4 regions of the Paenibacillus sp. FSL H8-0034 genome follow, and region 3 is predicted to be linked to each of the others. Evidence: riboswitches for the same ligand, from Rfam matches in the RefSeq annotation. Region 3 holds a riboswitch; each other region holds the start of a gene.
The links. A riboswitch is a leader RNA that binds a small molecule or an ion and turns the genes downstream of it on or off. The one in region 3 is predicted to bind cyclic di-AMP.

Region 1 (7,399 bases), 1.9 Mb from region 3:
CTGCGAAATGTCCCACTTATCGGCATCAATGAAATTTTGCATCGGCGTAATCGCCTTGGAATCGATCATAAAGCGGCTTCCGATTTCATACATCTGGACAACGGAAGGGCCCTCATTCGTGCCCATCGAAGCTTTCAGCTTACTGAGCAGGTCGTCGTAGCTGCCCTGGTACACAGCCTCTACCTGGACTTTATTCTGGGATGAGTTGTAATCGGTCACCAGCTGCTCAACAACCTTGGTATTCGATCCGCCCATAGCATGCCAGAATACAACTTTTTTCGGAGCACTACTAGCCTTGCTTTCACCTGCCTTGGGCGCTTCTGTTGTTTTTTTAGCACCGTCGCCCTCACCCATATTTACGTTACATCCAGCTAGAAAAATCATAATGGAAGCCATTAGTAAACCCGTAAACCCTTTTTTTCTCATCGTTTTTCCCTCTCCTCATTCAAAGTGATTGCATCTATGATAGGCCTGAAATAACAGCCGGATCATTAAGTCTTGTTTATCCTTTTACAGCTCCTGCGGTAATTCCGCCTACCAGCTGCTTAACGCCCATACCCAGTAAAAGAAAAGAAGGTAAAAGCACCAAGGTTACCCCTGCCAAGATCAGGTTCCACGACATAACCTCAGCATGCTGAAGCATACCGACACCGATTTGCACCGTTCTCATGGAAGGTCGATTCGTAATTAGCAGTGGCCATAGGTAGTGGTTCCAATGCGTCAGAAAAACATAAACCCCAAGGGTTGAAAGAGCCGGTCTCGAAAGCGGTAGAACAATCGAGAAAAAGTTTCTGATGTGTCCGCATCCGTCGATTTTTGATGCATCGAACAGCTCGTTTGGCAGCTGCAGAAAAAATTGGCGAAGTAGAAATACACCGAATGCTCCCGCCATAAAAGGCACAATCAAACCTTGATAGCTGTCCATCCAACCCCAGCTTTTAATCGTCAGGTAATTCGGAATAATCGTGACTTCCCAAGGAATCATCATAGTAGCGAGAAAGATCGCAAACAACGCGTTTTTCCCTTTGAACTTCATGAAGGAAAAGGCATAGGCGGCTAAGCTTGATGTAATGACCTGGCTCACCATGATTGCCGATGACACAATAAAGCTGTTCAAAATGAAACGGATAATGGGGAAGCTTTCGATAGCCTGCTTGAAATTCCCTAAATACAATTGAGATGGGAATAAGGGCGGTGGAAAGTTGGAAACTTCCTTCTCCGTCATGAACGACGATAATATGCTAAATAACAGCGGATACAAAACCGCGAGAGCCATCAAAAGCAGCAGCAGGTACTGAATAACCGGTGTGATTCTCTTTGCAATCATTGATAATGCACCTTCTTCTCCAAAACTTTAAACTGGAACAAGGTCAAGGCCAGGATGATCAGGAACAAAATCAATGCCTGTGCGCTCCCGATCCCGAAACGGAAATTAACGAACGCGTCCTGATAAATCGAATACACGACAACATTGGTTGAATTCATGGGGCCGCCTTTAGTTAAAATGTGAATTTGCCCAAAGGTCTGGAAAGCACCAATTACTGATACAATTAGGGCAAAAAAGATCGTAGGCGTCAACAGTGGCAAAACAATTTGGAGAAATGTCCGCACAGGTCCGGAGCCGTCAATTTTGGCGCTTTCATATATTTCCTCAGGAACACCCTGCAGCCCGCTGGATAACACGATAAACAGGAAGCCCATGTTCATCCATATCGTCATGAGGGAAATCGATACCAGTGCCCAGGATGGGTCGGTTAACCACGGAATGGGACCGATATGAACAAAACTTAAGAAATAATTCAGCATACCCGCCGTCGGGTGGAACAACAAAAACCAGATAATTGAACCAGTACCCACAGAAATAACAATAGGCAATGAAAAAATAAACTGAAATACCTTCATCCCACGCAATTTGTTATGCGTGATCGCTGCCAAAAAAAGGGACCAAATGATCGAAGTAGGTACTGTTAACAAAATGAACAGTAAACTTACTTTCAAATTCGAATAAAATTGACCTGAGGTTAACAAATCCGCGAAATTATCCAATCCAACGAACTCAACGACCCTTCCACGAGGATCTGTAATGGTCATGCTAAGGTATACAGATTTCAGCATAGGGTAAAATAAAAAGGTTATAAACAGAATCAGGGAAGGGGCCAAAAACAAATAGGCTAACAGGTTTTCTCCTAACTTTTTCTTTCTAAGTAATGCACTATCCGCCTTAATTAAAACGCTTTCATTGGATGACAATTTGCATACCCCTTTCTTAGAAAAGTTACGTTTATCAGTTGTGGGAGCGTTCCCTTCTCACTCACAGATGGTACCTCTGCCGAGTTGAAGCTCCCTTCCTTGATCCGGGATACTCAGATGTTCGCTGACACGTTCATTCAGCTTTCTGGGTAACACGGGTACACATTTAGAGAATAAAAAAACACATAAAATGCTTTGTTATAAAACAAGCAGTTTATGTGTATCTCCTATTCTCCTACACAACTATTAACTTGTTTTCATCATACACGGTAGTAGTCAATTTTGTCAATAAAACGTTTACAATTTCTTAACATTAAATTTTTCAACACTTTTATAGTACCCAAACTGGCCATTTTTATTGACCAATGTCTATTTATTTCATGAAATGAATAGCGTTGGATCATGCTTTCTCCAGGATCAAATGGTTTCCCATACCCGTAGTGTGTCATTCATAATCAACTTCCAAGTCAGTGCGATGTTCACGCTTCTCATGTATAATAAGAGCCGTAGACCGACAAAGGAGTGGAACCACGATGTACAAAATGCTGGCAATCGATATCGACGATACGCTGATCAACGACCGTAAGGAAATAACCGAGGGAACCAAGGCGGCTTTGGAAAAGGCTTTGGCGCAGGGCGTTACCGTGACACTGGCAACCGGCCGGATGTATGCATCCGCCAAACAAATGGCTGCCCAGCTGGGCTTGAATGTTCCGCTCATCACCTACCAGGGCTCGTTGGTGAAAAATTCCGAGGATGGCGCAACGATTTATGAACGTACTGTTCCCACTGACGCGGCACATCATATTTTTGCATATTGCGAGCGCAATGAGCTTCATCTGCAAACCTATTTAGAGGATATTTTGTATGTACAAGCAGATAATGATAAAAGCAGAGATTATGCTGCCCTATCGAAGATCCCTTATACGGTCTATCCCGAGTTCCACGAGCTGGCGGATAAGCCATCGACCAAGCTGTTGATTATCGATGATCCCGGACGATTGGATGAAGTAGCGGTTGAGCTTCGCAATGAAATCGGCCATCTCGTACATATTACGAAATCGAAGCCTCACTTCCTTGAAATCGTGAATCGTGAAGGTACTAAAGGGCATGCGATCCGCTTTTTGGCTGAACGATTTGGTTATGAGATGTCAGAAGTTATGGCAATCGGCGACAGCTGGAACGATCATGAAATGCTGGAAGCCGCGGGTTTTGGTGTGGCGATGGGTAATGCCGTGGAATCGCTTAAGGAAATTGCCGATTTTGTGACCTTGTCGAACAATGAGGACGGAGTTAAGCATGTGGTGGAGAAGTTTGTTCTGCAAAATAGCTCTGATCGATAGGCAGGTTAGAGTGCCGTTTTAATGAAGAGAATTATAACGACAAAGACGGACTCCCGAAGGAATCCGTCTTTTTTTGGGGTGATCTATGGGTTAGCATGGGAGCAGTTGGCGGCTTCTCCCACATCATATCATACGTCAATCTATCTATCTTGGAACGACTTGTTCCTCCCCTACAAACGCACATTTTTTATGAGTCCAATCCATTAGCCTTTTGCCTTCATAACATACATTAGGTGAAATGGAAGGGGGTTGGAACTATGGGATATGTAGGTGGAGTTGGCGCTTCTTGTGGCAGTTGTGGAGGTTACGGTTTGGGAACTACCACAGGTGTTATTCTGGTTCTGTACATTCTGCTTGTTATTATTTTGAGAACATTCTAATATGAGTTAGACAATAAAAAGACAGTGACCGAAAAGGGAGCACGCTCCCGTTATCGATTACTGTCTTTCATGCTCTTATTTGGCAAAAATATGATTTCCGATGGTTACGGTCTGGGGTCGAGACCAGATCCACTTGCTGGTAGCGGTTATCGGATTGAAATAATAAAGTGACTGATTCGTAGGATCCCAGCCACGCAAAGCATCCTGCGCCGCCAGATACGCGGTTGCATCAGGGGTCAGCGTATATTGTCCGTCATCGACAGCCGTGAATGCCCCCGGTTGAAATACAACATCATGAATATTATTGGGGAACTGACCGGATTGTATCCGGTTCATAATCACGGCTCCGACAGCAACCTGACCCTCGTAAGGTTCACCACGAGCCTCGCTATAAATAACTTTGGCCATGATATCCAACTCAGCCTGATTTAATGAATAGTTTTTTAGCGATTTCCACGTTTGATCGCCGACAACTCCGTCAGAAGTTAATCCATAATCTTTTTGAAACTGGCGAACGGTTGCCAGGGTTTGTGAACCAAATTGTCCATCCAGTACATGTTGATCATACCCTATTGTTCTTAAACGGAACTGCAAATCCCATACATCTCCGCTTGATATTCCCTTTGTTAGTAGAGCCGCGGCTTGAGCCTGGTCCGTATGCACGGTACCCAGACTCATAAGAAGCAGCGCGATCCCCACAACAAATGCTTTCACTCGCTTCATTCGTTGTTTATCTCCCTTCGCTTTGGCAAAAGGGGTTATATGCTTAATTCGCAATAAATTCCTGAACCCACTCGCCATTATAATAAGACACACCAATTTTTGTATAATTAGGATTCATAATATTTTGTCGATGTCCTTCGCTGTTCATCCATGAAGTCATGACTTCCTGCGGAGTCTTTTGACCCATAGCAATGTTTTCACCGGCATACGTATACTTGATGCCATACGTGTTCATCATATCAAATGGAGAACCGTAGGTAGGCGAATTATGATCAAAATAATGATTATTGTACATATCCTTCGCTTTATCCAGTGCCATAGCCGATAATGCACTGTCACTAGTCAGCGGATTCAGACCTGCCTTCGCGCGTTCCTGATTCACCAAATCGACTACTTGACTGGCAAAGGTGGATTCAGTTGTCCCTTGCTGAACTGTTGAGTCTGTACCTGAACCTGTTTCCACACCTGTTCCAGTCCCTGTATTTGCAGCTGCACCATTACCTGTATCTACGTTAGTACCTGTATCTACATTTGTATCTGTATCTACGTTTGTATCTGCGCCAGTTCCTGAACCGAAGTCCGTTCCGAAGCCTAATCCTTGACCTGTGCCTATGCCAGGAAGATTCAATACCATACCAGGCCAAATGTTATTGCCATTGGTAATCTGTGGATTGGCTTTAAGCAGATCACTTAAATTAATCCCTTGCTGCTTGGCAACCACCGTCATCGTATCGTTACCTGTAGTTACTGTGCATGGAGCAGCTGAAGCAGCTGTGGCTCCAACCACCGTACCCAGAGCGAGTAAACCAGTTAATACAGATTTCTTCAAAATCATTTCGAACATCCTCTCTTTTTTGCGGCCTATGAGGTTAGCTGACGGGTTCGGATCAAAGAGTAAGGACCCGGCCATGAATATGGCTTCACCCCAAATAATAGGTTCCCCCATGCCTCTATAAGAAGCTTCGGCCTGAATGGTGTCTCTTAAAAAAACAATATGCTCAGCTTGGAAACTAGCTGTCTTTTTAAGAGAGTTTCATCTTAACATGGGAAAACCCGAAGTACACTGATCAAAGTTTTCCAATCTATTGGGGTCGAATGCTATCATTCGTCTGTCCTTTTCGTATGTGCAAAATTAAGCATGAAGGACAAACGATCATACATACGATAAAAGATGTAAGTAGGGATGTAGATTTCTAACCTGACATTTCAGGAGGATGATATGAAAAATTCTGAATCGTTCGTCCCCTTAAAACCATATCTTCATACCAAGGTGTTGGTGATCGGCTGCGGTCCTTTTTTGATATCTTTGGCTGACACGTTGCTTGAATCAGGATGGCTCCGTTTCCACATACTAATTACGGAATCCGTACCTACCGATCGTGAACAGCTGAAGGAATTGGTCGAGCATGCTCGTTTAACAGATCCTATGGCCGTAATAGAAGAACTTTGTCTGGATCGCAGCGGGAGAACTGAATGGCACGAGACAGTCGCGCCCTTTCATTCAATTTTGTACGTCTCGCAGGAAGCTCATATCGAGGAGCTTCGGAACTTGAATGCGGTTTGCAAAGTACAGCAGAAGCTGCTGCTGCCGGCTTTCTGTATACAGCAAATAGGACTGGTCGGGCCGCTCGTCCATCCGGACATGGAGGGCTGCTGGGAGTCTGCGTGGCGTCGGCTCCACCAAGCTGCTCTTGGCAGCACCCATCTCTCGTCCGACTTCTCGTCCACGGCAGGAACCATGCTGGCGAACGTCATGGTATTTGCGTGGCTCAAAGCGTTATCGGAAGCGGCTGAATCTGCAGCGCAACAGGCTTTCTTTGTACTTAATCTAAATACGCTGGAAGGCGATTGGCATTCATTTGTACCCCATCCGCTCGTGACCGGACTCCTTACGGCCCCTGATCGTACAGCCTATGTACAAGAATTTGAAATTCCCGATGCGCTGATTAAAGAGGAAAGAGAGCCTTATGGGTGGTTTTCCTATTTCAGCAGACTAACGTCATCCACAGCAGGAATCTTCCATACTTGGGAGGAAGGGGATTTGGGGCAGCTGCCGTTGGCACAGTGCCGTGTTCAGGCTGCTGATCCTCTCTCGGAAGGACCAGCCAAGCTGCTACCCGATGTAATTCGCTCAGGTCTGACTCATGAAGAGGCACGACGGGATGCAGGACTAGCCGGAATTGAAGCATATGTAACGCAATTGTCTACTTTATTCACTTCAGAACTGCCTCCATTCCCGTATGCTCATGGAAATGGGGCTGCAATTCAACCGTTTATCGGTATTGGAGCAGGTGAAACAGTCGCAGAAGGAGTGTGCCGCGGGCTGCTAATTTGCTTGACTGACACATTGACCAAATCGTTGATCAACCGGAAACCTTTTATCCGTCAAGTGCTGCCAGATAACGTCGAGGACGAACGCTGTAAATACTATTTGCAGTCATTGACGCTTATACAGGGGGCGCCAACGATCGGTCTTGGTATGGAATTGTACGGCTTTCCTGTTGTATGGGTCGGTATAAACGGCCTTTGGTATGGTCATGTAGGCTTGAATACGACATTGGCCTTAAGAAGCGTGCTGCAGCAAGCTCTGCGGTTCGCAGCAAACACACAACTGATACTTCCGCCGTCAGTACTCGTTGCAGCCTCTGTGATACTGGAAACAAAAGAACCCTCCCATCTGATCATTCCTTCCACACAAGAGAG
Region 2 (7,399 bases), 5.1 Mb from region 3:
GCATTGAATATGGAAAAGTCGTCATTGGTAAGCGCACGGTTAAAGAATCGGATGTGGTTTTACCGCTAAAAAAAGTCATACGGATAGCGGATTATACGGATGCGCAGCTGGTGGAAGATAATAAATCGGCAGCCAAAAATGCATTCGCGCTCTGTCAGGAAAAAATCAAGGATCATCAGTTGAAAATGAAACTGGTTGATGTTGAATATACATTTGATCGTAACAAGATCATCTTTTACTTTACAGCTGAAGGAAGAGTCGATTTCCGGGAGCTGGTAAAGGATTTGGCTGGTGTGTTCCGTACACGAATTGAACTCAGACAGATTGGTGTTCGTGATGAGGCCAAAATGCTGGGGGGAATTGGTCCATGCGGACGAATCCTATGCTGTTCTTCCTTTTTGGGTGATTTTGAGCCGGTCTCGATTAAAATGGCGAAAGATCAAAACTTATCATTGAATCCAACGAAAATATCCGGGCTTTGCGGCCGGTTAATGTGCTGCTTGAAATATGAGCACGATAATTATGAGAGTGCCAAGGAAGATGTGCCGCGTGTGGGTAGTAATGTGATTACATCATTGGGCAGTGGACGCGTAGTTTCGCTGAACATGAACGAACGTACGGCAAAAATTCAAGTTTATGATTTGGGAAAAGTAATGGAGCTTTCTTTTGACGATGCGGTTGAGCAGCATTAATGGTAGTTCAAGTTCAAGCTTCCTTGAGGTGAACGCGTGGATAAAAGAAACGTATTTGTGCAAATAGAGCAGATAGAAGAACAAATGGGAACGATATACGGCGAGCTTGGTCAGATGAAGCGGCAAATAGTCGAGCTTCTTGAAGAAAATAAACGTCTAAGTATAGAAAATCAGCAGCTGCGCAAGCTGATGAAGATGGACACCTTACCGTCTGAGGTCATTGTGCCACAAGCGCCTATTACACCGGCACAGGCCAAAGAGCTTACAGGGGAAGGCTATGACAACCTGTCTCGACTGTACCAAGAAGGATTCCATATATGTAATGTGTATTATGGGCATTTGCGGACAGAAGGAGATTGCTTGTTCTGCTTATCTTTTCTTAATAAATAATCAGCATCGAAACGCGCATGCGATGAAGTGATAAACTGCAAATAAAACCGCCGTAGGGGAGCAAGCTTCTCTACGGTTTTTTTAGAAAGAGGAACGATATGGGAAAAGTATCTTTGCATGCCAGTGAGCGGGTTGATGATCTGCTTACAAATGATTTGAAAATTATCCAGAGTGATGAGGTGTTCAGCTTTTCTCTGGATGCTGTATTACTGGGTCGCTTTTGCTATACGCCACCAAAGGGACGAATGATCGATTTATGTACAGGTAATGGTGTGATCCCCTTACTGCTAAGTACACGAACCAAAGCCTCGATCGTAGCCATCGAAATACAGGAAAGACTCGCAGATATGGCCAAGCGTAATGTGGAACTGAATGAACTGGAGCAGCAAATCCGTATTATTCATGGTGATTTGAAGGATGCCTGCTCGGAACTGGGCCATGGGGCATTTGATGTTGTTACCGTCAATCCGCCATACTTGCCGATTCAGGACGGAGAGCAAAACAGGAATGAGCATTTTGCTGCTGCCCGGCATGAGGTGTTGTGTACGTTGGAGGATGTTGTCAGGGTCAGCAGTAAATTAGTGCGTGCCGGAGGGCGGGTCGCGATGGTTCATCGGCCTAGCCGGCTGGTAGAGATTTTTGGTATGATGCGCGCCTATAAGCTGGAGCCAAAGCGAATTCGTTTCGTTCATCCACGTGCAGGAGAAGAAGCCAACATGGTGTTGATTGAAGCGCATAAGGACGGCAAACCGGAGCTAAGAACGCTGCCGCCGCTGCTGGTATATAAAAATAAGACGGAATACTGCGAAGAACTCATGGAGCTTTATTATGGCAAACGTGATGAACTAATCCAACAACCTGAGAACTGAAGAGGAAATCATAATGAATATTCAAAAAAGCTATGGACAAGAGAATGGATTAGGCAAGCTGTACCTGGTAGGGACCCCGATCGGTAATTTGGAGGATATGACCTTCCGAGCCATTCGTATATTGGGAGAGGTACAGTGGGTTGCTGCTGAGGATACACGACAAACGAGAAAGCTGATGACGCATTTCAACATCCCTACAAGGCTCGTCAGCTATCATGAGCATAATAAGCACGCCAGTGGGCCAGAATTGATTCGCTTGCTGGAAACGGGGGATTCTATCGCTCTGGTCAGTGATGCCGGATTGCCGGCGATCTGTGATCCAGGATCGGAATTGGTGAAGCAAGCGATTGAAGCGGGTATTGATGTAATTCCGATACCAGGTGCCAATGCGGCTTTATCGGCTTTGATTGTTTCTGGATTGTCGACAGAGCGATTCACGTTCCTGGGCTTCCTGCCCCGTGACAAAAAATCCTTGCTTCAAGAACTTGAGCTACTGCAGCCTAAAAAGGAAACCCTTATCTTGTATGAATCCCCGCACCGGATTGTTAAGACGCTTGAGGCTATGCTAACGGTCTGGAATCCTGAACGTCAGGTCTGCTTGATGCGTGAAGTGACCAAGAAGTATGAAGAGGCTGCAAGAGGGACGATACGTGAATGCTGCGATTGGCTGAACGCAAACGAGCCCAAAGGTGAGTATTGCATCATTGTTGAAGGCAGCACGGCCCCGGAGACGGCATTGACTGTCGAATGGTGGGAATCCTACACCATCAAGGCGCATGTAGAGCATTATGAGTCGCAAGGCTCGGACCGCAAGGAAGCGATGAAACGTGCTGCCTCCGACCGTCAGATGCCCAAGCGAGAATTGTATAACTTCCTACATAAAGAAGAATGAATCGAATGGCTTAAAACTACTCATAGTCGGCCTTCTACGGAATGGTCTTCTTTCACAAAAAAAATCCCTGAGTCATAGTTATCTATGATTCAGGGACAAGAGGAGATATGAAAAAGGTTAGAATTACCTAAGTAAGAATTGCTATCCTTATTATAAACTATTTTTCTTATTTTGTCACAGGTATTGGCATATCGGACAAACATTCGTGACAAATAATTTTACCTTTATAATAAGAAACATTTTCAGCGTTACCGCAAAAGATACAAGCAGGTTCATATTTTTTGAGCATGATGCGCTCGCCATCTACATAAATTTCCAAAGCGTCTTTTTCGCCGATACCCAAAGTTCTGCGAAGCTCGATAGGAATAACAACCCGACCCAATTCATCGACCTTTCTAACAATACCAGTTGATTTTAACATGTTATAAGTCCCCTCTCAGAAAAAAATAATCGTCATTATTCGACATAATTCTTATTTTCTATGATACCAACCATTCCCATAATAGTCAACCACAACTTGTCGTTTTTTGACAATCATGATGTCGAATTTGTTCAAATTTAATTAAAAATACATTCAAAATAGCTAAAATTTTCTTGAATTGATTTATTAAAGGCTTTATGAGGGGGATTTAGCTAGTTGAATGTATGATAAAATTGGAAATACGAATATGATATTATTCGACAAATATACAGGTTTTTGTTTGTTTATGTCGAAAAATCGAAGAAAGTGCAGGTGAAGGATCATGACTCGTTCTCTTCAAGAAGAAAAAGTTTTTAAGGACCCTGTTCACAAATATATTTATGTTCAGGATCAGACGATTTGGGATTTGATTAATACCAAGGAATTTCAAAGGCTGCGCCGGATCAGGCAGCTTGGCACCTGCTTTGTAACTTTTCATGGGGCAGAGCACAGCCGATTCTCACATTCGCTTGGCGTATATGAGGTGACTCGAAAAATCATCTCGCAATTTGAACGCAACCAGTATGAGGATTGGCCTCGGGAAGAAAGACTGCTCTCCTTATGCGCTGCTTTGCTTCACGATGTCGGGCATGGTCCCTTTTCCCATTCCATCGAAAAGACATTTGGCACCCACCATGAGGATTGGTCCTGCAGGATCGTGCTTGGCGATACCGAGATCAATCGTGTCCTTAAACAGGTGTCACCCACCTTTCCTGAGCAAGTTGCTGGTGTTATTTGCAAAACCTACCACAAGGAAATTGTCGTCAGCCTCGTTTCCAGCCAGCTCGATGCTGATCGTATGGATTATTTGCTTCGTGATGCTTATTTTACAGGGGTCAATTATGGCACCTTCGATCTGGAACGTATATTGAGAATTATTCGCCCCTTTCAAGGCCATATTGTTGTGAAGGAGAGCGGGATGCATGCCGTCGAAGATTATTTGATGTCGCGCTATCAAATGTATTGGCAGGTCTACTTTCACCCGGTTACGCGAAGTGCTGAAATTATTTTGCAAAAGGTGTTCGGACGCGCCAAGCATCTATATGAGGAAAATTATGAGTTCGCTTTTATGCTTCCGCCTCTATTAAGCTTATTCCGCAAAACGTTAACGGTGCAGGAATACCATATGCTGGATGAAGCGTTTATGCAGACCGTGCTGGCACAATGGTCAACCGAAAAGGATCCGATTTTGTCGGATTTATGCTCACGGTTTTTAAACCGCCGCCTGTTTAAGTATGTGAGGCTGGAGCAGCTGGATATTAAACAATTGGAAAAATTACGAGTTGTGATGCAGGACGCAGGCATAGATCCGACATTTTATATGGAAATTGATTTTCCCTCGGATCTTTCGTATGATGTGTACCGTCCGGGTGAGCACGATGAAAACTTGCCGATATTGCTGCTTGATCAGCATGATCAATTAACTGAAATTTCCCAGAAGTCAGAAATTATCCGTTCAATCAGCGGCATTCATAAAGGGCAATACCATTTATATTTCCCTGAGGAGCTGCTGCAGGTTGATCGCAGTACCATCCCGACCGAGCTCAGAAACCTGCTGGATGCGGAAGACTAACTATAGAAGGAGCCATAACCATTATGCTAACCGACACTCATGTACATTTAAATGCGCCCCAGTTCGATGAAGATCGACAAGAGGTCATACAGCGCGCGTTAGAGAACGGAATCAGTCGAATGATCAATGTCGGATTTAACAGAGAAACGATTCCAAGCTCGATCGCTTTGGCTGAGCAATATGATTGTATTTATTCGACTGTGGGCTGGCATCCGCAAGATGCCAAAGATATGACGCCTGAAGATCTGGAATGGATCGAGCAGCTGTGCAGCCATCCCAAGGTTGTCGCTATTGGAGAAATCGGACTCGACTATTATTGGGATACTTCTCCCAAAGATGTCCAGGACAAGGTGTTCCGTCAACAAATTCGGCTCGCCCGCAAGCTGGGTATGCCCATAGCCATTCATAACCGTGATGCTCACCATGATATTATTCAGGTACTGCGTGAGGAGAAGGCAGCCGAGGTCGGCGGCGTGATGCATTGCTTCTCTGGCAGCTGGGAAACGGCGAAGCAATGTCTGGATATGAATTTTTATATTTCCTTTGGAGGACCTGTGACCTTTAAGAATGCCAAGCAGCCAAAAGAAGTGCTGGACAAGGTACCTCTGGATCGATTGTTGATCGAAACGGATGCCCCTTATCTGACGCCTCACCCCTACCGCGGCAAGCGGAATGAGACTGCTTATGTGAAATTAGTCGCAGAAACTGCTGCTCAAATTAAAGGCCTTACACTTGAACAAATTGCTCAAATTACTACCCAAAATGCCATTACATTATTCGATCTAAAATGAATCATTTGTGGGTGGTGAGAAGCTTTGTTTTTATCGGTCTAGGGGATATCGCAAGTAAATATACACATGCATAATGAAAATGAGAGATAAATAGGGTTTTTATCGGTAAAAACCTGAATTATGGCCTAATTCAATTGAAATTCACCGTTTTTTGCCCTGTTTGTATACTTTACAAGTTCACACCGGAGAGCGTAAACTCAATATTAACTTAATACGATTACCAATTTTCCATTTTCGCTGAGTTTCCTAATGGGAAACGGGGGAACCAAAAAGTGATCTGCACATTGCATTCAATGGGGCAAAAGTCACGATTTCTGGGGTGAATCTTTCGGATAGAATCACGTGTTTACGCGTATGCGATTCAATCCAAAGTAGGGCGACTCTCAAGTCCGAATCCGTCAGCTAACCTCGTAAGCGTTAAGAGAGAGGTAACGATTGTCGTGTACTTTATTTCACCACGCCGGTGAAATAATATAAGAGTCACGGGAAGAGTCCTCTTCTCCGCTGACTTTTTTTGTGTTCTCCCGTCATTATAGCAGGGGTTCCGGAACAGGCCGACATCTTACACTGGGGAGGTGTTGAACGCACTCAGAAAGAACGATATGGAACGTAGATTGCAGCCCTTTAGTTTCTAGACAAATGCGCCTCGATTTTGAATGGAAAAGCCGAAGCCGTTTATCCTCGTTTAACGAAAGATTGCAAAACCTAAACCATAGTCGCGTCAGATGAATCATGTGATACACTCGACGGCGGGGCTTTAAGGAGGACCGAATAAGTGGGAGCTATTGAGTATGAGCAACCCCATGTAAGACGATCATCCAGCATGTCCTTCGCATTGCGATGGAAGCATGAAAACTTGCGTTTGATTTCGATCGTTTCACTGATTTCAATCGCTATCGCTTTCATGTTTTTAATGATGTTATACGGCACGGCTACCAAGCGGGTATCTGTGGTTGTCAATGGACAAGAATCAGTTGTGTATACGAAGCAATGGATTCTGCAACGTTTACTGGATGAACAGGGGATTTCTATTGGAGAGCATGATCGTCTCTCCGCATCGCTGGATGCAAAGGTAAATACGGGCGACCGCATTGCCATTGACCATGCGAAACCGTTACAGCTTACAGCTGACGGAGAAGTAAAAACCTTCTACACAGTGGCCAAAACTGTAGGAAGCGCTTTGCAGGAATTTCAAGTCTCGATCGGAGAGCTTGATAAGGTGAGTCCTGCGCTTGACACCGAATTATCTGAAACCGGTGTAGTTCAAATTGTTCGCGTTAAGAAAGAAAAAGAAGAGTTCTCGGAAAAGATAGCCTTTGATGTTGAGAAGCAAAGTGATGCGCAGCTCCCTAAGGGCAAGGAACAGATTGTACAAGAGGGTCAAGAGGGCGTAATTGTAAAAACAAAAGAGAAGTTGTTTGAGGATGGAAAGCTGGTATCAGAAGCAGTAGTGGATGAAAAGGTTCAATCCGAGCGTGTTAACAAAATTGTGGCAATAGGTACAAAAAATCCGGTTACGGTTTTATCTGCTTCTTCACCGAGCATTCAGGAATTATCCAAGAGTGGCTTGAAATTTAACGTAAAACAGGTTATAAATAATGTGACCCTGACTGCTTATTCAGCTGGTGTATCATCGACTGGCAAGAGCAGCGAGCACCCGCAATATGGGCTCACTGCGACAGGTACGAGAGTAATGGAAGGTCGAACGATTGCGGTGGATCCCACAGTGATT
Region 3 (7,399 bases):
ACTGAAGGATAAAGAAAAAGTACAGCTAGCTCAATAAACCATGCTTGTCACAGGAGGAGAACGAAACGAATGAATAGAAGGTTAACCGTCATCGTAGCATCAGCCGTGTTATCGGCATCGATCACCGGCTTCATGAGTCCTGCTTTTGCTGAGGTACCCGTAACAACGAGCATAGAAACAATCAGTCCTGCACAACCCGTCCAACCGATCGCTGCCGTATATCCATTGACAGATGTATTGAATGTACAGCTGAAAAGTGTTCTGTCAGAGGAAATTCTCGGAGGCACCCGGATCGGCATTGTGATCAAAATGGAAAATACAAGCACCTCGATCACCAAGGTTCCGGATTATGAGTTTCGTGTACGCACCAGCAAAGGGATAACCTATACGCTGCAGCCAAGCACAGCGAATCCAAGAATCATTCAGCCCCAGACCACAACCGATATTAGTTACATGGTCGTACTGGATCGTGCTGAGAAAATAAGCATAAGCGAAGTTAATTGGATAGATGTTGATTATTATGTATATCCCAAGAAAGAAACTCTCATGGCTTCAGTTCCGATCACGATACAGCCATGGAATGGTGTAGATACGTCCATGACCGATTCTGCTGCGATCCGCAAGTGGTCTGACGCTTTCCGGATTCCTGCATTGGATTCCCCAATCGAATACACTCCCGTAGATATCCATAAGGAATCTACCAAGACGGGTAATGTATATGTCGTTCAATTGCTGGCTTATAACCCGTCGAGTCAACGAGAAGCCATACCCGATTTTTCCATAGATGGGAAAAACGATAAAAAGGTGTTCACAGGCAGCCGATTAGAGAAAGATACGATTCAATTGGATGCCAAAGAAGAAAAGTATATGCATTACGCAATTCCAACCGATCAGGATACTGAGCTGTTGAGCTTGAATCTGTTGACTGCTGAAAGCTTCACATCAGGAGCTTCCAACGTGGTTAGTTATCAAGTGGGCAGACTGAATATATTGCTCCCAGGCGATGCGGCTCCACAAAATTATGAAGCTTATGCATTAGGCACCTCCATGAAATTTGATGCGCGAAGTGAACTTATCCATCCGGATTTGCAGGTGTCATTGGTTGAGCTTCATATGAATGACAACCTGGATGAAGGCAGCAAGCAAGTAACGGCTAAATTCCGTTTGTATAACCAAAGTGCGCGACCGCTCGCTATCCCCATGTTTCAAACGGAACTGATCGGCAGTGGAGGTTACCAATACAGTGGCAGACGTCAAGTTCTGGCGGCAACTTCTGTCCTGCCCAACACAGGAACGACCATCAATTACACGTATGTGGTACCAGCTACTGAGACAGGCACAGGACTTGCCTTAAAGCTTCAGGATACAACGGCACAAGCGCCGTACAAATCAACGATTGCTGCCTACAGTGTAAATTTACAGCCATCGGACAAGGAAGACAAATTCAGTATATACCCATTTGATGTAGCGATTGACCGTTGGGATATTTCCTATTTGTTCAATTCTGCGACTCTTCAATATACGTACAAAGGCAAGTTTTTCTTCGATATTGAACGCATCAAAGAGACCCAGGTAGATGAAAGCTTCCCGCAGCTTCAATTTGAACTGCATGATTCATTGGGACGGCTCGTGGGCACCTCTGTGAAATCGTTGATTGGGCAGGAACGTCTGGTTACAGGCGAGAACAATATTGCTTTTACCGGCAATTCTGAACAATTTGACACGCCGCTGACTTTAAAAGTATACGAAATATTCAAAACGGAAAATGGAGATGCCAAACGTCTACTGACTGAATTAAGCAGACCGTGATCTTTAATTTATTGCTGCAGCAGGGGAGATTCCATTCTGCCCAACTATTCCATCCGCGGCTGGATATTTTCAATAATCCGCAGGAGCCATCGGAAGTGATTTGCGGGATTCGGCCTTTCAATAGAAGACAATCAAATTGATAAATTTCCATGGAGCCGATTTTGTAGGGTACAAGGAAAATTCAATGGGTACGGTCAATGGGTCGGCGAGCTTTAGCATGATGCATGCACTCCTCTACATTTTTTGAATTTGGACAAACCAAAGGAAGCCCGAGAGCAGAGAAACTCTACTCTCGGGCTTCCTTTGCATGAATAAATAAGGTCAGGGAGATACGAGTGTGCTTCTCTCTCAATTCGCTTACGAGGTTAGCTACCGGATTCGGGCTTGAGAGTGCCCTACCCCCGGGCATCGAAGATGCCAAGAGGATTCACCCCTATAAGCTATCTATCCTAGATAGCTTATACTGGGTCCCCCGTTTCCCTGAAGTGGTCGTTCAAAAAGTCGCTTTTTTGAACACATATCTTATGGGAATTAAGCATTGATAATGGATGATATGGAGTTGTGAAGTTAATGAAATGTATCATACGCTGGCCGTTAAATAATGTAAAACTCCAATCCGCATCATAATTACGCCTTTTTTGCTTAAAAGGTCGATGAAAGCGGAATCAAACCTGATTTCCCTTTATTATCTATATCTATGCTAGCTCATGCTGGGTATTTGAATTTTCCTTCGTAAAACGGAGATATCGAGAGATGGATGCAGATATCGAGAGCATGAGAAGGATTTGGATACCATGCAAGTCAATTATAGCTTTGTATGCCGTGCGGTATTTATTTACAGTGTTAAGCGGCTGGCGTATGATACATCTCATGATTCCAACAAAGTTTTCCAAGTAACGGCTGAACTTTTTCAGCCCTATGAACCGGTTCATAGGGGCGAGAGCGTCGTTTTTATGAGAGAGGATGATGAAGCTTGTGATCGTGTTCAACGACCATGAGGTATATAGGAAATGTAGATTTGTAGGGATTGTCTGTAATTGAAAATGAATCATGCACTTTATCGCTGAGTCCTTGAATTTAAAAGGAACGGGGGAACCAAAGAAGCGCGTAATCCCTGATTCGTTAATTCGTAGTCAGGTACACGAGCTTCATGGGGTGAATCCTTCTTGGCATCTTCGATGCCTTGGGGTAGGGCTACTCTCTAGCCCGAATCCGACAGCTAACCTCGTAAGCGTATAGGGAGAGGCAACAATTGTCGTGCGTAAGACACGGTTTGTATAACTGTGTTTTCAGAAGCCACGAGAAGAGTTCCGCTCTTTTCGCAGGCTTCTTTTTGTTGTCTCCTTTTTGACATTCATAGGAGGAAGATTGAAATGGAACAACAGGAAGTCATTTTGGTTTCGGCACCCAATAAAACAGGAGAAGGCTTCATCCTTCAATTGCTAAAGCAGGGCTTGCGTTTTGCAGCTATTGCCAACAACCAGGGAGAAAAGCAAAGACTGGTCAATATTGGTGTGAAAAATATTGTAATGGTAGATACCACAGAACAAATCAATTGGACTCTTCCAGACTTTACCATAGGGAAAGTGTTTATTTTTGAGCGAAGCCTAAATCTGTGCTGCCGTTATATTCAAATGTGCCGCAGATGGACCTCCAAGCCTATTTATGTCATCACCCATACGAGTAATCCGCGTCTGGTCTACAAAGGACTCGGGGCTGCCTATGTGATTCATACGACGAGCGAGGATGTTTCCTTTTTAATTCAAACACGTGTGAAATAAGTGCCAGCTTCTTTTCGGAAGCTCTTAGGAGGGGTAACCATGTTGGATCTATATATGGTACTGATGCTAGCCATTGCTTACGCGCTGTTCAGTGGATTTTTGTTGTGGTGCGGGCGTATTACTGAAGAATCAGGAGGCGAGCGTTTATGATCGTTGTCATTATTTTTACAATATTTATTTTTATTTATCTGGCCTATGCCTTGGTTAATCCCGAGAAATTTTAATAAACGAGTAGTCCGGTGAATTATTAGCGGAATCGGAATGGGCGGAATCGTTCTGGAGAAGCGAAGCGTTCGGAAGAATGATCTGACCGTGCAGCGGACTTTTTCACCAATCTTTACGAAGTCAGTTTTGCTAAAGCAAAACTCAGCACATGCTTACGAAGAAAGTTTTCTTACGAAAACTCTGAGGAGGAAACAAACAAATGGGCATTTTGCAAATTGCCGTCGTGATTGTCATTTTGGTGCTGTTGGTAAAACCAGTAGGTACCTATCTCTATAACGTATTTTCTAATGAAGCGAATCGGACTGACAAGTGGTTTGGGTTTATCGAAAAACCGATTTTTGCAATGATCGGTTTAAAGGAACGAAAGGGTATGACCTGGAAAACCTACGCGCTCAGTTTTATTGTGACGAATATCGTGCTCGTGGCCATAAGCTATATGATTTTGAGAATGCAAAAGTATTTGCCGCTCAATCCGAACGGGATTGACAACATGGAAGAAACGTTGACCTTCAATACGGTCATCAGCTTTATGACCAACACGAATCTGCAGCATTACAGCGGGGAGTCGGGCTTGTCTTATTTTTCGCAGATGGCTGTCATTATGATGATGATGTTCACCTCGGCAGCGACCGGGTTTTCCGTAGCCATTGCCTTTGTCAGAGGGATTACGAGTAAAGGGGAAACGATAGGCAACTTTTTTGAGGATTTTGTAAAAGCGCATATTCGTGTATTTTTCCCGTTTGCTTTTGTAGTGACTCTACTTCTTGTGGCTCTTCAGGTTCCTCTGACGCTGCAGCCTACAATAACCGCAACGACGCTGGAGGGTACTGAGCAGCAAATTGCTATCGGACCGGTGGCGGCACTGGAATCGATCAAGCATATCGGTACGAATGGCGGCGGATTTTTTGGAGTGAACTCGGCCCATCCGTTTGAGAATCCGAATCCGCTGACCAATGTGATTGAAATTTTATCGATGTGGGTTTTATCTGCTGCGCTTCCTTACACGTACGGCTTGTTTGCCAAAAACCGCAAGCAGGGTTGGGTTATTTTTTCCTCGATGATGATCTTATTTATTATGTTTCTGTCCCTTATTTATGCTGCGGAGTCAAGCGGTAATCCTGTCATGAACAGATTGGGCATCGATGCCGCACAGGGCAGTATGGAAGGTAAAGAGGTCCGCTTTGGCATTCCGCAATCGGCACTGTTCGCTACGGTAACGACAGCGGCGACAACTGGCAGTGTCAATACGATGCACGATACACTGACACCGCTTGGCGGCATCACGCCAATGGCTCTCATGATGCTGAACTGTGTGTTTGGCGGTAAGGGCGTCGGGCTCGTTAATATGCTGATGTATGCGATATTGGCGGTATTTCTCGCGGGGTTAATGGTCGGTAGAACACCGGAGTTTCTCGGTCGGAAAATAGAAGCACGCGAAATCAAGCTGATTGCTATTGCGATTCTGGCGCATCCACTCATTATTTTGGCATCAACAGCAATTGCGTTGGCTACTGATTTAGGAAAAGCGGGAATAACGAATCCGGGCTTTCATGGCATTTCACAAGTTTTGTATGAATTTACATCCTCCGCGGCTAACAATGGTTCGGGGTTCGAAGGATTGGGCGATAATACACCATTCTGGAATATATCTACGGGAGTTGTGATGCTGTTCGGCCGCTATATTTCCATGATTGCGATGTTGGCGGTAGCCGGATCGATGCTGCGCAAGCAGTGGGTTCCCGAAACTATCGGAACTTTTCGCACAGATAACCGTTTGTTCGCCGGTATTCTAATAGGAACGGTTTTAATTATAGGCGCTCTGACGTTCTTGCCTGGTATTGTATTGGGCCCGATAGCCGAGCATTTGACGATTCGTTAATGGAAGGAGTGGATATTATTCATGCAAACCAATAGAAAAAAAAGCTTATCTGGTGACATCCTTCGCAATGCCGTCAAAGACAGCTTTGTGAAGCTGAATCCGATGACGATGATGAAAAATCCGGTTATGTTTGTTGTTGAGGCTGGCACCTTGATCGTGCTGCTGATGACGATTTTTCCAGGATATTTTGGTACGAGTCAAAGTATGGGTTTTAACCTGACTGTATTTGCGATTCTGCTCTTCACTCTGCTGTTTGCAAATTTTGCAGAAGCACTTGCTGAAGGCCGCGGGAAAGCACAGGCCGATTCACTGAAACAATCCAAAAAAGAGATCAGCGCCAATAAAGTGGTGAACGGTGGATTGAAGCTGGTTCCGTCTACCGAGCTGCGCAAAGGAGATATCGTCGTTGTTTCTCAAGGAGAAATGATACCGGGCGATGGAGAAGTGATTGAAGGGCTGGCTTCTGTAGACGAATCCGCCATTACAGGAGAATCCGCTCCGGTGATTAAGGAAGCAGGAGGCGACTTCAATTCGGTAACAGGCGGTACCCGTGTTGTCAGTGACAAGATCAAGGTGAGAATTACGAATGATCCCGGGGAATCGTTTATCGACCGGATGATTGCTTTGGTTGAAGGCGCCAAGCGGCAAAAAACACCGAATGAAATTGCGTTGAACACGCTGCTCACCAGTTTGACGTTGATTTTCCTTATTGTTGTCGTGACCTTGGCTCCGATTGCCAAATATCTGGACATTCAATTGGATATACCGGTATTGATTTCATTACTGGTATGTCTGATCCCGACGACAATTGGCGGTTTACTATCAGCTATCGGGATTGCAGGGATGGACCGTGTGACCCAGTTTAATGTTCTCGCCATGTCAGGTAAAGCGGTCGAAGCCGCTGGGGATATTAATACGATGATTTTGGATAAAACAGGGACGATTACATTCGGTAACCGGATGGCCAGCGAGTTTACTCCTGTAGATTCTGAGAACATAGCGGTTTTGGGTGAATGGGCTGCGATCAGCTCCCTCAAGGATGAAACACCGGAAGGGCGTTCGGTGCTGGAATTAATGAAAAAGCAAGGAATGGCCTATGACAGCTCGATTGCCGAGGACGGGGTATTTATCGAGTTTAAAGCGGAAACCCGGATGAGCGGGATCGATTTGTCAGATGGACGTAAGGTACGCAAGGGAGCTGTGGATTCGGTAAGAAAATGGGTGGAATCTCAAGGTGGAGCCGTTCCGAGTGATCTGGAGCTCAAAGGCAATGCGATTGCATCAGAGGGCGGTACACCGCTCGCTGTAGCGCTAGATAACCATATCCTCGGGCTCATATATTTGAAGGACACCGTGAAGCCGGGGATGAAGGAGCGGTTTGAGCAGCTTCGCAGGATGGGCATCAAAACGATCATGTGTACGGGTGATAATCCGCTGACTGCAGCTACCATTGCCCGTGAGGCTGGTGTGGATGAGTTTATAGCCGAGAGCAAGCCTGAGGATAAAATTGCCGTTATCCGTAAAGAGCAAGCGGAAGGAAAGCTGGTTGCAATGACTGGCGACGGTACGAATGATGCTCCTGCACTTGCACAAGCGGATGTAGGGCTTGCGATGAACAGCGGTACGACAGCCGCCAAAGAAGCAGCCAACATGGTTGATCTGGATTCGGACCCATCCAAAATTATCGAGGTAGTGGCGATTGGCA
Region 4 (7,399 bases), 3.9 Mb from region 3:
AGAAACTCATAATGCTCATATTTCGTTACAAGACCCGCAGTCTCCCAGCGACGTACCTGCTCATCCAATGCATAGAGCAATTGTTGCCCAGTAGTAGCTCCGGCAAATGCCGTACGGTGGTATTGGGTTCCTCCGAAGCGGCGGAAATCCAATAAACCCTCCGGTGTACGATTGAACATAACACCCATACGGTCCATGAGATGGATAATACCAGGTGCAGCATCACACATCGCCTTAACAGGCGGTTGATTGGCGAGGAAGTCTCCTCCGTATACGGTATCATCAAAATGCTCCCAGGTGGAATCGCCTTCGCCTTTTGTATTAACGGCGCCATTGATACCACCTTGCGCACAGACGGAATGTGAACGTTTAACAGGAACCAGTGAAAACAGGCTAACGTGAACACCTGCCTCAGCAGCTTTAATTGTGGCCATTAAACCAGCCAAACCCCCGCCAACTACGATTACCTTTGAATTAGCCATTGTTGTGTATTCCCTCCTTAACCTTTAACCGGCATCGGCAGATTTTGGAACTCAGGACTTAAAAATGCGGTCAAAGACATGATGAACATAATCGTCATCACTACAAATACGCCCATCCATACAAATGTGGAAACCTTTTGCGCCCGCGGTCCGACAGTGACTCCCCAGCTAACCAGGAATGACCACATACCGTTGCTAAAGTGGAACACCGCAGCCACAATCCCAATACAGTAAAACACAAAATTGACCGGATTCGTTGCAATATGATGCATTTGCACGCCAATCTGTTCCTGCGGCAAGCCCAGCGTAATTTGAAAACGGGTTTCAAAGAAATGCCATGCCACGAACAAGAACGTTATTACCCCTGTCACGCGCTGCATAAAAAACATTTGATTGCGGAAATATCCATAATTAGATACGTTATTCCGCGCCGTAAAAGCAACATACAAGCCGTAAATGGCATGATACAGCAGCGGAATCCAGATCCCTACAATTTCCAGTGCAAGCGTTATAGGCAGACTATGAAGAAAATCCACGCTCTCCAGAAATGCCACATGTCCGCCTTTAGAAGCGGAGTAGTTGGTGATTAGGTGCTCGACCAGGAAAAATCCGACCGGAATCACACCAAGTAATGAATGCAGCTTACGATTTAAATACGAATTTCGAAACATTAGAATGCGTTCCCCCCTTAAGTAGTAAATAGCCGTGTTCACACGATTGTCAAAACCATATTTCATTGTACCCCCGCAAGAAACAAGCGTCAACAAGTTCGCTACGCCTATTTTCCATGAATCGACAACGTTTTATGCAGTTATAGACAAATTTTGTGAAGATTACGTGACCTATACATCGTACTCCTTTAGTGCTTATAATGGAAGTGCCGATTTTTTATAATCACTTATGCGTTTTTCACATAACAGAAAGCAGGTTATTGGATGTTTGAGAATATCGATATCTTCGCCATTGTCGTCGAAATGGAAAGCTTGAATAAGGCTTCCCAAACGTTAAATATTTCACAGCCGGCCTTATCCAGAAAAATTATGCGTCTGGAGGAGGAGCTTGGAATCCAGCTGTTTCACCGCAAGGGCAAACGACTGGAGATTACCCGTGCCGGACAAATCTGCTATGAGTATGCCTTGGAGCAGCGCGCTATGGGGCGCAAGCTGCAGCGTTCTCTGGAGGTATTCAAAACGACCGATAAGCCCTCCAGTATTATTATCGGGGCCAGTCTTACCACACTGCAGTCCACCCTGCCTGATCTCATTACGATTTATGCCAAGGACTACCCTCATACCGACATTAAAGCCATTACCGGAAAAACCCATGAGATCGTCCCGATGGTCAAGGAGCGCAAGGTAGATATCGGCCTGGTGGCCTCAAAGATTGAGCACCCCGGGCTGCAGTGCATTCCGCTTTTCGACGACCGTCTATGTATTGTGCTGCCGGATAATCATCCTTTTGTGGATAAAGCTGCTATACAAATCGAAGACCTGCACGAGCTTCCAATGATCCTATTTTCACGGGGCACCTGGTACCGGATTCTGATGGACGAGCTGTTCCAGCGTTATTCGTTACATCCTGATGTCAAAATGGAGATCGATTCATTCGAAGCGATCATTCGTCTCGTGTCCACCTGTAAAACCGCTACCCTGCTGCCCGAGTCTTATCTTCGCCGTCATTTTCTGGAGGAAAACGAGCTGGTCGTCCGTTTCATTCCTGCTCTGGATCAAACAACAAGAACGACCTCGCTGCTGTTTACAGAGGAAGCCGTTCATCATCCATCGGCACAACGTTTTATTGAAAAGGCCAAGAGCCACTTTAACCGGAGCGATTGAGCTCCTCCGTGTCAGTAGCGGTATCGGCTTCAGTGACACCCAGCTTTCGGGCCACATAGGCCGTCGTACCTGCCTGCAGCAGGATCGTGAACAGCACCGCGAGGAAAGTTACCGAAGCCATGATGTCCGCATACTTCACGCCAAGTCCCACCACCATACCGGATAAGGCCGCAGGAATGACTCCTGTTTCACGAACCCAGAACATGAATACAAGCTCTCTCCAGGTCCAGCGTGCCTTGCGGTCCGGCAGTGCCGAAGCCAGCACAGTTAACGGACGTGCAATGAATATGAAAACAGCGATCACCCCGAGGCTCGGCCACAGGTTAGCCCAGATCACGCCAAAGTTAACCTGACTGCCAAGCATAATAAAAATCAGCATCCGCATGATAACGGTTATATTTTCGCTAAAATGACCCATCTCTTGATGCTTGTCCTGTAAATCGAGCTTGAATATATGCACATTACCCCAAATGAGCCCTGCTGTAAATGTAGCCATAAACCCGCTGACATGTATCGTTTCACCTAACAAATAAGCGGAAATAGCTGTAACCACCATCGCTATGGTGGCATAATCCCGCATCCAGCCGAGCTTGCTATGCGCCGTAACATAGACCAAGATGAAACCTATGACAGCCCCGACCAGGATTCCGCCAAGCGCGGTAACCACAAACTGTATAACACTTGCCGATACGGAAATTGCCTGTCCTCCTGTAATCACAGCCAGCACGGAAAACGTCAGAATCGATCCGGTCGCATCATTGAATGCCGATTCGCTCTCAACTGTTTCTCTCACCTTGGTACGAATCCGCACCTGCTTGAACACGGGTATCAGAGTTGCCGGATCTGTCGATGAAATGATAGCCCCAAGCAGTACGGCATACAATAAAGGCATGCCCAGCAGCCAATGAGCCGTCACGGCGACAACCCCACAGGTGATCAGCACACCGGGAACGCTTAGCAGTGTCAAGGTGAGCCATACTTTTCGAAGACCGGACAATCGGATATTGCGACCGCCATCAAATAATATCAAGACTGAACCCAAGGTTAATATAAACTGATTCGTAAACGAGCTGCTGGTCTCCGTTACCAGATGCAGGCCCTGACCCACAACCATTCCGGCAATCAAAAATAAAGCGACATCCGGAAGCTTCAACCAGGCGGCTAACTTACCAGACAGCATACCCATACCCAATATAAATATTAATAAGAACAACACATGGTAAACCAGCTCACTGACCTCGTTATTCAACTCAACACACTCCGAATCTGACTCCAGCAATCAACATGTTTCTATAAACGATTATTTCACTTCATTCTCAAACGATTCGATCTGCGAATTCGTGCCTATGATCACCATGATATCCCGTTCTTCCAATAAATCATTAGCCGTAGGCGCGATAATAACGCCTTCCTTCTTATTAATAGCAACAACACTACAGCCATACTTAACTCGTAAATTCAGATCCTTCAGCGTTCGCCCCGACATTCGTTTCGGTACTGACAGCTCAGCTATCGTATAATCCCTGGACAGCTCGATAAAATCCAATAGATTCGGAGATACTAGTTGATGCGCTACACGTATTCCCATATCGCGCTCCGGGAATATGACACGATCAACGCCGATTTTGTTCAGCACCTTGCCGTGCAGCTCGGATAACGCTTTGGTAACAACTAACGGCACCCCTATATCCTTAAGCAAAATAGCCGTTAATATACTCGATTGAATATCGCTTCCAATCGCCACGATCACACAATCAAAGTTACGTATACCCAGTGAGCGCAGCACCTCCTCATCTGTGGAGTCAGCGACGACGACATGGGTTAACACCTCGCTCATTTCATCAACCGCTTCTTCGTCCTGATCAATGCCAAGAACCTCATGACCTAACTTGGTCAGCTCTCTGGCCAAGCTTGACCCGAATCTCCCCAATCCAATTACTGCATACTGCGTGCGCTTCATCCTGCTTTTCCCCTATCCGATTGTAATTTTCCCCTCAGGGTATCTGTATAATTCTTTTTCAGTTTTGGGTCCGAGTGCATAGGCCAAGGTTATTGGCCCCAAACGGCCAGCAAACATCGTCAGTGAAATCAATATTTTACCAACCATCGTCAAATCCGTCGTTAATCCCATCGTCAGCCCTACCGTGCCAAAAGCCGAGGTAACTTCAAAGAGTATCATCAGAAATGGATGACTCTCTGTGGTGGATAATATCATGGCCACGAAAATCACAAGAAATAGTGCAATCATCGTTAACGTAATCGCCTTTAGAATACGATCCTTACCCAAGCGGTAATGGAACAATACAATGTCCTCCTTGCCGCGAATCATCGCCACAATAGCACCGATCAGCGTCATGAAGGTCGTGGTCTTGATCCCTCCGCCTGTCGAGCCTGGAGAAGCACCTATAAACATCAGAATAATCATAAAAAATTGGGAAGCCTGGCGCATAGCTCCGATATCGACCGTATTGGCCCCTGCTGTCCGCGGCGTTACCGATTGAAAGAACGAGGCCCATATTTTCCCTGACCAGTCCAGTGATCCTAATGTTTTGGCGTTGCTGAATTCAAAAGCATACATCACCACAGCTCCTGTGAGGATCAACACGCCCGTTGTACTTAACACTACCTTGGAGTGCAGCGACAACCGTTTTATTTTTCTATATTCGAGCAGATCCGACATGACGATAAAACCAATACCGCCCAACACAATAAGTCCCATTGAAACGATGTTGATAACCGGGTCGGCCGCATACGAGGTCAGACTGCTGAATGGGCCGCTCACCGAGCCGAACAAATCGAACCCTGCATTATTAAAAAATGAAACCGCATGCCAGATTCCGAAATAAATACCTTTGGCTGGACCAAGATCTATGGACCAGCGGATGGAAAAAATGATCGCAGCTATCAGCTCTATCGTAAGCGAGTAGCGAATTACTTTACGAATCAGGCGCACAATGCCTTCCATACTCCCTTGGTTCATCGCTTCCTGAAGAATGAGGCGTTCCTTCAAAGAAATTCGTTTCTTCAATGCAAAGGCAAATAAGGTCGCCATCGTCATAAAGCCGAGTCCGCCAATCTGAATCAACGTGACAATAACGATTTGACCAAACACGGAGAAGTACGTACCTGTATCCACAACAACAAGCCCAGTCACACAAGTGGCAGATGTCGCTGTAAACAAGGCATTAATAAAAGATAATCGGTCCCCCGTCGCCGATGAGACTGGAAGCGTAAGCACCAGTGCTCCAATCAAAATAATCGCGGCAAAACCCAATACCAAAATTTGCGGAGGTGTTAATTGGATTTTTTTCAACGTTACTTTCATTTCTCACCTCACAAATATTTGAAAAAGAACAAAAAAAAGACATCGGAAACCCAATGTCAACTAAACAGGTTCCTGCCATAAAGCCTACGAGGTTAGCTGACGGATTCGGGTTTACAGGTACCCTATCAATTCCACTCTCATGAATGGAATCGAATTCACCCCTTACTACTACAAATGGTTCCCCCGTTTTCGGAAAGAAATTCGGCTTCTGTATTCAATTGATATGAATTATAAGGCTATTCTTCCATAAGTACAAAGTCGTAATAACTCGAAAAGCAGGGATATTCCGATTCTTATTATAGCTGGCAGGCATCAAACTGAGGATTCGCTTTGGTTTTCAACGTTTATCCCCGTTATGCTTGGTAATGCATTGGATTTGATCAGACATGTATGCTAAGTTTATGGAATACAATAATCAAGCCTTCCCATTTCTTCATTCCAAGGAGACTACTATGATCAATCGTTCATTGGATAGACCGCTGCAGTTGCTGGCAGTTGTTGGTATTATCCTTTATTTTACCGTCATTCTCATATCCTCGTATTTGTCTGGACCTCCTTCATCCAATGAAGAGGCGGATGGACTACCGACGATTACCCAGCAGGCGGCCGCTGACACAGCAGTCATTTTTGCCAGGCAGCATTTCGCATTATCAGACGATCATACAACGAGCACGTTATACCAAACTCATTCCGAACGAAGCGGGTACTTGCAAAAGGAGCACTTATTCCATTCTTATACGGAGCGATATTCCCAGCTTCCGCTGGACTACTACGAGGTTGAAATTAATGACCTTGCCAGCTCTAAAACTTATTACATCGATATCAATTACTCGAATCAGAAGGTGCTCGGCTGGAAGACGTATGAGTCGCCATCGTCCAGAGCAGATACGGTATCTGCGCCAGGAGTGGACCCTCAGCTGTTGGCCGAGCAGACGATCAAGGAACAGGGCTACTCGCCAACCAATTTCACCTTGCTGGATTCCCATCCCCAACGGGACAAGAAAAATAATTCCCCCTCCTTAACGGGGCGTGTGCTTGTTTATGAGAGCAGGACTGATCTGATCGGGCAGGCAAAGCTACAGCTTACACTTCTCGTTTCCAAGGGTCAGGTCGTTTCCTTCCAGCCTGACTTCAAGATCCCGGCTGCTTTTGAGGAATGGAAGGAGAAGCAAAATAGCAGCGCCTCCCTGATGACCAACATCAGTATGGGTGTATCGTTAATTATGGCGGCTACAGCTCTGTTCATCATCATACGCTATCGGCGTCAAATCACATTTCGTCGCGGCCTGTGGCTGACCTTGATTTTTCTCATTATTTATATTGGAAACAACTTCAACATGCTGCCGGCTTTCCGAACCTCACATACGGCGGGTCCATCCCAGTTCGAAGCGCTCTTTTACTTGTGGCTTCTCAATATTAATATTGCGATGATGGCTGTTAGCGTCTACCTCTCCGTCCTTGCCGGCAGACAGATGTGGTCCCGTTACAGCTGGAATCCGCTGCCGGAATGGCAGGATCCCGCTTTTGGGGGCCAGGTATGGGTGGCCATGACTCGCGGCTACCTGCTCTGTTTCTTTATTCTCGGCGTCCAGCAAGTGCTGTTCTTTATAGCGGAGCATGCTTTTGACGTATGGTCGGTGAATGATGCAGCAGATTCCGTGCTGAACATGACGTTCCCTGCACTGTTTCCGCTCATGGCCTGGGCAGCGGCTATCTCCGAAGAAACCGTATACCGATTGTTCGGCATTGCCTTCTTT

Region 1: another riboswitch for cyclic di-AMP. It lies ahead of NST47_RS34295 (CAP domain-containing protein); the one in region 3 lies ahead of NST47_RS26120 (hypothetical protein).
Region 2: another riboswitch for cyclic di-AMP. It lies ahead of NST47_RS03140 (3D domain-containing protein); the one in region 3 lies ahead of NST47_RS26120 (hypothetical protein).
Region 4: another riboswitch for cyclic di-AMP. It lies ahead of NST47_RS08640 (TrkH family potassium uptake protein); the one in region 3 lies ahead of NST47_RS26120 (hypothetical protein).

Annotation. Positions count from the first base shown of each region.
Region 1 is NZ_JBBOBS010000001.1:7,672,752-7,680,150, forward strand. It holds gene NST47_RS34265 (ABC transporter substrate-binding protein) at 1-426, opposite strand, end outside; gene NST47_RS34270 (carbohydrate ABC transporter permease) at 503-1,327, opposite strand; gene NST47_RS34275 (carbohydrate ABC transporter permease) at 1,324-2,250, opposite strand; gene NST47_RS34280 (Cof-type HAD-IIB family hydrolase) at 2,784-3,593, shown strand; gene NST47_RS34285 (hypothetical protein) at 3,851-3,973, shown strand; gene NST47_RS34290 (cell wall hydrolase) at 4,049-4,696, opposite strand; gene NST47_RS34295 (CAP domain-containing protein) at 4,740-5,531, opposite strand; cyclic di-AMP (ydaO/yuaA leader) riboswitch at 5,539-5,674, opposite strand; gene NST47_RS34300 (bacteriocin maturation protein) at 5,916-7,399, shown strand, end outside.
Region 2 is NZ_JBBOBS010000001.1:689,496-696,894, forward strand. It holds gene NST47_RS03105 (PSP1 domain-containing protein) at 1-692, shown strand, start outside; gene yabA (DNA replication initiation control protein YabA) at 729-1,082, shown strand; gene NST47_RS03115 (tRNA1(Val) (adenine(37)-N6)-methyltransferase) at 1,181-1,951, shown strand; gene rsmI (16S rRNA (cytidine(1402)-2'-O)-methyltransferase) at 1,965-2,843, shown strand; gene NST47_RS03125 (AbrB/MazE/SpoVT family DNA-binding domain-containing protein) at 3,010-3,264, opposite strand; gene NST47_RS03130 (HD domain-containing protein) at 3,587-4,876, shown strand; gene NST47_RS03135 (TatD family hydrolase) at 4,900-5,667, shown strand; cyclic di-AMP (ydaO/yuaA leader) riboswitch at 5,893-6,100, shown strand; gene NST47_RS03140 (3D domain-containing protein) at 6,443-7,399, shown strand, end outside.
Region 3 is NZ_JBBOBS010000001.1:5,773,565-5,780,963, reverse strand. It holds gene NST47_RS26130 (efflux RND transporter periplasmic adaptor subunit) at 1-37, shown strand, start outside; gene NST47_RS26125 (hypothetical protein) at 70-1,809, shown strand; cyclic di-AMP (ydaO/yuaA leader) riboswitch at 2,148-2,311, opposite strand; cyclic di-AMP (ydaO/yuaA leader) riboswitch at 2,861-3,059, shown strand; gene NST47_RS26120 (hypothetical protein) at 3,183-3,590, shown strand; gene NST47_RS37220 (potassium-transporting ATPase subunit F) at 3,737-3,814, shown strand; gene kdpA (potassium-transporting ATPase subunit KdpA) at 4,015-5,694, shown strand; gene kdpB (potassium-transporting ATPase subunit KdpB) at 5,716-7,399, shown strand, end outside.
Region 4 is NZ_JBBOBS010000001.1:1,883,543-1,890,941, reverse strand. It holds gene sdhA (succinate dehydrogenase flavoprotein subunit) at 1-482, opposite strand, end outside; gene NST47_RS08660 (succinate dehydrogenase cytochrome b558 subunit) at 500-1,153, opposite strand; gene NST47_RS08655 (LysR family transcriptional regulator) at 1,418-2,317, shown strand; gene NST47_RS08650 (cation:proton antiporter) at 2,301-3,503, opposite strand; gene NST47_RS08645 (potassium channel family protein) at 3,618-4,277, opposite strand; gene NST47_RS08640 (TrkH family potassium uptake protein) at 4,290-5,642, opposite strand; cyclic di-AMP (ydaO/yuaA leader) riboswitch at 5,709-5,859, opposite strand; gene NST47_RS08635 (CPBP family intramembrane glutamic endopeptidase) at 6,095-7,399, shown strand, end outside.